3 regions of the Streptomyces sp. NPDC058195 genome follow, and region 3 is predicted to be linked to each of the others. Evidence: riboswitches for the same ligand, from Rfam matches in the RefSeq annotation. Region 3 holds a riboswitch; each other region holds the start of a gene.

Region 1 (2,260 bases), on a different contig from region 3:
TGCCCGCGTCCGAGGTGGTCCCGGCGACCAGCAGCCCGCCGCTCATGAGGTCCTCCGTCCCGCGCCGCGCGGCCCCGCCGCCCTGCGCGCACCGATCCGTCGTACGGCGCAGGCCGCGCCGAGCCGTCCCGCCACGCACACGCCGAGAGCCAGCGCGCTCACGCGACGCGACAGCCGCACCGCGCGTTCGATGTCCGCGCTCTCCACCGCGCGGCCGCTCTCCCCGTTGAGTACCGCACGGTGCTCCACCCGGCCCCCGTACGCGAGAGTCCCGCCCAGCCGTACGCCGAGCGCCCCCGCGAACGCGGCCTCCACCGGGCCCGCGTTGGGGCTCGGGTGCTGGGCCGCGTCGGCCCGCCAGGCGTGGAGCGCGCCCCTCGGGCGCCCCCCGGCGGCCACCGCGAGCAGGGCGGTGAGCCGGGCGCCGGGCCAGCCCGCGAGGTCGTCGAGGCGGGCCGAGGCCCAGCCGTAGCGGCGCAGGCGCGGCGATGTGTGGCCGACCATGGCGTCGAGGGTGTTGACCGCCCGGAAACCGGCCAGCCCGGGAACCCCGGCCAGCGCGCCCCACACCAGGGCGCCGACCACGGCGTCCGAGGTGTTCTCCGCCACGGACTCCACGACGGCGCGGGCGATCTGCGGCCCGTCCAGGGCCTCCGGATCGCGCCCGCACAGATGGGGCAGCCGTTCACGGGCCAGGGCGAGGTCACCGGCGTCCAGGGCGCCGCCGATGGCCCGCGCCTCCCGGCCCAGGGACGTACCGCCGACGACGGACCAGGTGGCGGCGGCGGTCAGCGCCACGGAGGCGGCGGGACTGCGGCGTACCGCGCGGGCGGCCAGCGCGGCACCGCCAGCGGCGGCTCCGGCGCAGACCAGGGTGTGCAGCGCGCCCCAGCCGCGGTGGTCGTGCCACAGGCGGCGCTCGACGCCCGCCGCGGCCCGCCCGAAGGCGGCGACCGGATGGCCCCTGCGGGGGTCACCGAGCAGCAGGTCGCCGATCAGACCGGCGGTGGCGCCGTACGCGAAGATGCGGTCGGCTCGCACGGCTCAGCCGGCCGTCGCGCCGCGGAGGGTTCTCGTACGACAGGACCTGGGGCCTGGGACAGCGGGCACACGGCGGCCGGGCATGGCGATATGTCCTCACTCAGGGTCCGCGCCCTGGTTCGACGTGACGGGCGACGAGAGTCTCCTGGCTCCCGGATCCGCGGGCCCCCGGCCTTCCAGCCCGCTCGCGCGCGCCGTGACGTCCGGTGTGGGGGACCGCTCCCCGGTGACAGTGGCGGGACCGCGCCGGATTCGCACCGGCTTCCTCTGCTGTCGCCGTAATTGGCTCCGGCAGTCCACCACGCCCCGCGAAGGCCCGTCAACCTACCGTTGACCTGCGGCGGCGCAGTGTGCTGATACCCACATCGGGCCGGACACCCGGGGTGTCCGGCCCGATCGGGGCGTACGCGGTGCGGTTCAGGCGACGATCAGATAGATGCCGTACCCGACGGCCGCCGCGCACAGCGCGAAGCAGGCGTACGCACCGGCGCGGGCCAGCAGCAGCGAGCCGCCGGAGCCGCCCTGTGCCGCGGGTTCGGCCTGCTTGGAGAGGCCGACGATGCCCAGGGTGAAGAGGCCCACCAGCGCGACGGTGACCACGAGGGAGACGCCGAACACGGAACCGAGGGCTGCCCAGTCGATTTTCATGCTGAATCCTTAGACGGTCGGGATCGGGGCGACCGGTCAGACGGTGGCGGGCTGCGCCGGGTCCTGGGGGGTGACGGACGCGGCGGGGACGGCGGCCATGACGGTCGCGGCCGAAACCTGGGCCGCGGTGGGCGGCGGGCTGACGGCGGCGATGGCCGTGGTGACGACGCCCGCGGGCTCGGCCGGGGCGACATCGTCGTGGCCGACCGGCTTGCGACGGGAGAGCAGCCAGATCGAGCCGGAGCCCAGGACCAGCAGCGCCGCGACGACGATCACTCCCCAGGTGCCCTGCTTGGTGAGCAGCTCCGCGCCCGCCCCGACCAGACCGGCGGCCGGCAGGGTCAGGCCCCAGGCCACGAACATCCGGGTGGCGGTGGACCAGCGGACCACACCGCCCTGACGGCCGAGGCCCGCGCCCATCACGGCGCCGGAGCAGGACTGGGTGGTGGAGAGCGAGAAGCCGAGGTGCGAGGAGGCCAGGATGACCGTGGCGGCGCTGGTCTGAGCGGCGAAGCCCTGCGGCGGCCTGAGGTCGGTGAGGCCGCTGCCCATGGTGCGGATGATGCGCCAG
Region 2 (2,260 bases), on a different contig from region 3:
TCGCGGCGGCGAACCTCTTCACCCGCAACATCTACAAGGACTTCCTGAAGCCGGACGCCACCCCGGCACAGGAGACCAAGGTCTCCAAGCTGGTGTCGCTGCTGGTCAAGGTCGGTGCGCTGGCCTTCGTCCTCACCATGGACAAGACCGTCGCGATCAACTTCCAGCTGCTCGGCGGGATCTGGATCCTCCAGACGATGCCCGCCCTGGTCGGCGGCCTGTTCACCCGCTGGTTCCACCGCTGGGCGCTGCTCGCGGGCTGGGCGGTCGGCATGGTGTACGGGACGGTCGCCGCGTACGGCGTCGCGTCCCCGACCCAGAAGCACTTCGGCGGCTCGTCGGCGGAGATCCCCGGCATCGGCGAGATCGGCTACATCGGCCTCACCGCGTTCGTGCTGAACATGGTGGTGACGGTGGTGCTCACCGTCGTCCTGAACGCCCTGAAGGCACCCGCCGGTACGGACGAGACCTCACCGTCCGACTACACGGCCGACGCGGGCGACCCGGGCGTCCGGGCGGAGCTCCCGGCGGCCACCGCGGGGGCGCCCGGCGGCGGCCACTGACGGCCGCTCCCGCAGGCCCCGTACGGCCCGTTCCCGGGCCCAGGACGGCCCGTTCCCGCCCCTTCCCGAGGGGCTGGGGCGGGCCGTCCGCCGTTCCGGGAATGACCCGGACATGGGTCGGCCGACACAACATCTGGGGGCTGTCTCATCGAGCGGCCCCCACATGTATGCTCGTCCTCGCTGTCGTCGCAGGGGAATCCGGTGCGAATCCGGAACTGTCCCGCAACGGTGTATCCGGTGCGCTTTTGCGCACCCCCGAGTCAGTCCGATGACCTGCCGACAGCGCATCCGGCTCGACCGATCCGGATGCTCAGACGTCCGGGCCTCGCGGTTGGGCCGGTGGACGCCGCGCAGAGTACCGCCCCGGCCCGGGTGCGCCTTTGCGGGCTGCCCCGTTCCCCCGTCGGCCCCGAGCCGAGCGTGGGAGAGCATTCACGTGACCATCGCGCCAGCCGATCCGGCTTCCGTCGCCGCCCCCGCGGCCGTCGAGTCCGAGGCGGCCGCACAGGACGGTCCCGGAGCGGCGCTGCTGCGGACCCTGACCGCCCTCACCGCCGATCTGCCCGACACCGACCCCGGCCGGGTCGCCGCCGCCGCCCTGCGTGGCCGCAGCGCGCGGGCGGACGAGGCCGAGCTGCGTTCGCTGGCCACCGAGGCGGCGGCGGGCCTGATCTCCGAGGACCCCGCGTACTCCCGGCTGGGCGCCCGGCTGCTGACCCTCGCCATCGTGGACGAGGCGGCGGGCCAGGGCGCGGTCTCCTTCTCCGCCTCCCTCGCCGTGGGGCACCGCGAGGGCCTGATCGCGGACCGCACCGCCGCCTTCGTCACCCGGCACGCGGACGCGCTGGACGCACTGGTGGAGCGCTCGCTCGCCGACGGCGCGGACGACCGCTTCGGCTACTTCGGGCTGCGGACCCTGCACAGCCGTTATCTGCTGCGCCACCCGCACACCCGCCAGGTCATCGAGACCCCCCAGCACTTCATGCTGCGGGTGGCCTGTGGTCTCGCCGAGGACGAGTCGCAGCGCGCCCTGGACGAGGTGACCGCGCTGTACGGGCTGATGAGCCGGCTCGACTACCTGCCCTCCTCGCCCACCCTCTTCAACTCCGGCACCCGGCACCCGCAGATGTCCTCCTGCTATCTGCTGGACTCGCCGCTGGACGAGCTGGACTCGATCTACGACCGCTACCACCAGGTGGCCCGGCTCTCGAAGCACGCGGGCGGCATCGGCCTCTCGTACTCCCGCATCCGCTCCCGAGGCTCGCTGATCCGCGGCACCAACGGGCATTCCAACGGCATCGTGCCGTTCCTGAAGACGCTGGACGCCTCGGTCGCCGCGGTCAACCAGGGGGGCCGCCGCAAGGGCGCCGCCGCCGTCTACCTGGAGACCTGGCACGCGGACATCGAGGAGTTCCTGGAGCTGCGCGACAACACGGGCGAGGACCAGCGGCGCACGCACAACCTCAACCTGGCGCACTGGGTGCCGGACGAGTTCATGCGCCGGGTCGAGGCGGACGGCGCGTGGTCGCTGTTCTCACCGGTCGACGTCCCCGAGCTGGTCGATCTGTGGGGTGACCGGTTCGACGCCGCGTACCGGGCGGCGGAGGCCCGGGGGCTGGCCCGCAGGACGCTGCCGGCCCGCGAACTGTACGGCCGGATGATGCGCACCCTCGCCCAGACCGGTCAGGGCTGGATGA
Region 3 (2,260 bases):
GCGGCCAGGTAGTGGTGCGAGGGCGGCAGGTCCGGGTCGTGGTAGATCGCGATCGGGTTCTCGCCGAAGCCGCGCGGCGGCTGGATGAGGATCAGCAGGTTCCCGAACCGCAGGGCGGCGAGCACGATGTCGCCGTCCGGGTTGCGTGACCGGTCCACGAACATCTCGCCCGGGGCGGGGCCCCAGTGCTCCTCGACGGCCTCGCGCAGCTCGGCCGGGAGCACCGCGTACCAGCGCCGGTAGTCGGCGGCCGGGATGCGGACGGGGTTGCGGGCCAGCTGCTCCTCGGTGAGCCACTCCTGGTCGTGGCCGCCCGCCTCGATCAGCGCGCGGATCAGCTCGTCACCGTCGCCCGACACCAGGCCGGGGATCTCCTGCGTACCGAAGTCGTAGCCCGCGTCCAGGAGTCGGCGCAGCAGGGCGACGGCGCTGGCGGGGGTGTCGAGCCCGACGGCGTTGCCGATCCGGGAGTGCTTGGTCGGGTACGCGGACAGCACCAGCGCGATCCGCTTCTCGTCAGCCGGGATGTGGCGCAGCCGGGCATGGCGCACGGCGATCCCGGCGACGCGGGCGGCGCGTTCGGTGTCGGCGACGTACGCGGGCAGTCCGTCCTCGTCGATCTCCTTGAAGGAGAAGGGCACGGTGATCAGGCGGCCGTCGAACTCGGGCACCGCGATCTGGCTGGCGGCGTCGAGCGGGGAGACGCCTTCGTCGTTGTCCTCCCAGTCGGTGCGCGATCCGGTGAGGCAGAGGGCCTGGAGGATGGGGACGTCGAGACCGCTGAGGACGCCCGCGTCCCAGGACTCGTCGTCGCCGCCCGCCGATGCCTCGGCCGGCCGGGTGCCGCCCGCGGCGAGGACGGTCGTCACGATCGCGTCGGCGGCGCCGAGCGCCTCGATGAGCTCGGGTTCGGGGCTGCGCAACGAGGCGACGTACAGCGGCAGCGGCCGGGCGCCCGCCTCCTCGACGGCCCGGCACAGCGCCTCGACGAAGGCGGTGTTGCCGCTCATGTGATGGGCGCGGTAGTAGAGCACGGCGACCACGGGGCCGTCGGTGCGGTGGGCGGTGCGCTCCAGCGGGCCCCAGGAGGGGGCCGGGGCGGGCGGCTCGAATCCGTGCCCGGTGAGCAGCACGGTGTCGGAGAGGAAGCGGGCGAGCTGGTCCAGGTTGGCGGGCCCGCCGTGGGCCAGATAGGCGTGTGCCTCGGCGGCGATGCCGACGGGGACGGTGGAAGCGGCCATCAGCTGGGCGTCGGGGGCCTGTTCGCCGGTGAGCACGACGACCGGGCGGCCGGTGGCGAGCACCTGGTCGAGCCCTTCCTGCCAGGCCCGCACGCCGCCGAGGAGGCGGACCACGACCAGTTCGGCGCCGTCCAGGAGTCCGGGGAGGTCCTGGAGCGGAAGGCGGGAGGGGTTGGCGTAGCGGTAGGGAACCGGGCCGTCCGAGGCGCGGGCGCTGAGCAGGTCGGTGTCGGACGTCGACAGGAGCAGGATCATGCGGCGTCGGGCCTTCCTCGGGGTGTCCACGCCCCGGGCGGTGTCGGATGGAGCACCCCTGCCCGAAGAGGGCCGGGGGTCCGGTGAGGGGAGTTCCTGACTCACCCGGCCGTGGCCGGGCTCACAGTGGCGGGACCGTGCCGGAATCGCACCGGACTTCCTCCCCTTTGTCGCCGTCTGTGGCGACGACGTGCCGGATGGCCCGTCACTAGGCATAGTAAGGGCCGGTCGGCCTCGGGGGGGCAGGCGGATCCGTTCGGATCCGTCCGTATGGTCGGTATGCTCGCCGCCATGCCCCCACCTGCCATTTCTTCACCCGCCTCGTCGGGAGCTCCGTCTTCCCGGGGCCGTGGTGACGCCTGCCCCGGTGCGCTGCGGCTGCACCGGGCGGACGACGGTGCGCTGGCCCGGGTCCGTGTGCCCGGCGGTCTGCTGACGGACACACGGGCCACGGCCCTGGGATCGGCGGCGGAGAGCCTGGGCGATGGTGAGGTGCATCTCACTTCGCGCGGCAACGTCCAACTGCGCGGGCTGCGCCCGGACTGCGGGGCCGAGCTGGCCGAACGGCTGGGCGCGGCGGGGCTGCTGCCCTCCGCACCCCACGAGCGGGTGCGCAATGTCGTGGCCTCGCCCCTCAGCGGGCTCGACGGCCGTGGTGTGCGGGACGTGGGGCCCTGGCTGTCCGAACTGGACGCGCTGCTGTGCGCGGACGACGGGGCGGCGGAACTGTCCGGCAGGTTCCTGTTCGTACTCGACGACGGCCG

The links. A riboswitch is a leader RNA that binds a small molecule or an ion and turns the genes downstream of it on or off. The one in region 3 is predicted to bind cobalamin.
Region 1: linked by a shared signal. The riboswitch ahead of ACFVWY_RS15065 (cobalamin biosynthesis protein) and the one ahead of cobN (cobaltochelatase subunit CobN) in region 3 are both predicted to bind cobalamin.
Region 2: linked by a shared signal. The riboswitch ahead of ACFVWY_RS29050 (ribonucleoside-diphosphate reductase subunit alpha) and the one ahead of cobN (cobaltochelatase subunit CobN) in region 3 are both predicted to bind cobalamin.

What each region holds. Positions count from the first base shown of each region.
Region 1 covers NZ_JBHVVM010000010.1:67,000-69,259, reverse strand. Annotated here, with positions in the region: gene ACFVWY_RS15070 (cobyric acid synthase) at 1-46, opposite strand, end outside; gene ACFVWY_RS15065 (cobalamin biosynthesis protein) at 43-1,041, opposite strand; cobalamin riboswitch at 1,180-1,310, opposite strand; gene ACFVWY_RS15060 (hypothetical protein) at 1,459-1,689, opposite strand; gene ACFVWY_RS15055 (anion permease) at 1,726-2,260, opposite strand, start outside.
Region 2 covers NZ_JBHVVM010000029.1:105,689-107,948, reverse strand. Annotated here, with positions in the region: gene mctP (monocarboxylate uptake permease MctP) at 1-563, shown strand, start outside; cobalamin riboswitch at 714-859, shown strand; gene ACFVWY_RS29050 (ribonucleoside-diphosphate reductase subunit alpha) at 1,000-2,260, shown strand, end outside.
Region 3 covers NZ_JBHVVM010000006.1:196,176-198,435, reverse strand. Annotated here, with positions in the region: gene cobN (cobaltochelatase subunit CobN) at 1-1,496, opposite strand, end outside; cobalamin riboswitch at 1,567-1,718, opposite strand; gene ACFVWY_RS10415 (hypothetical protein) at 1,776-2,260, shown strand, end outside.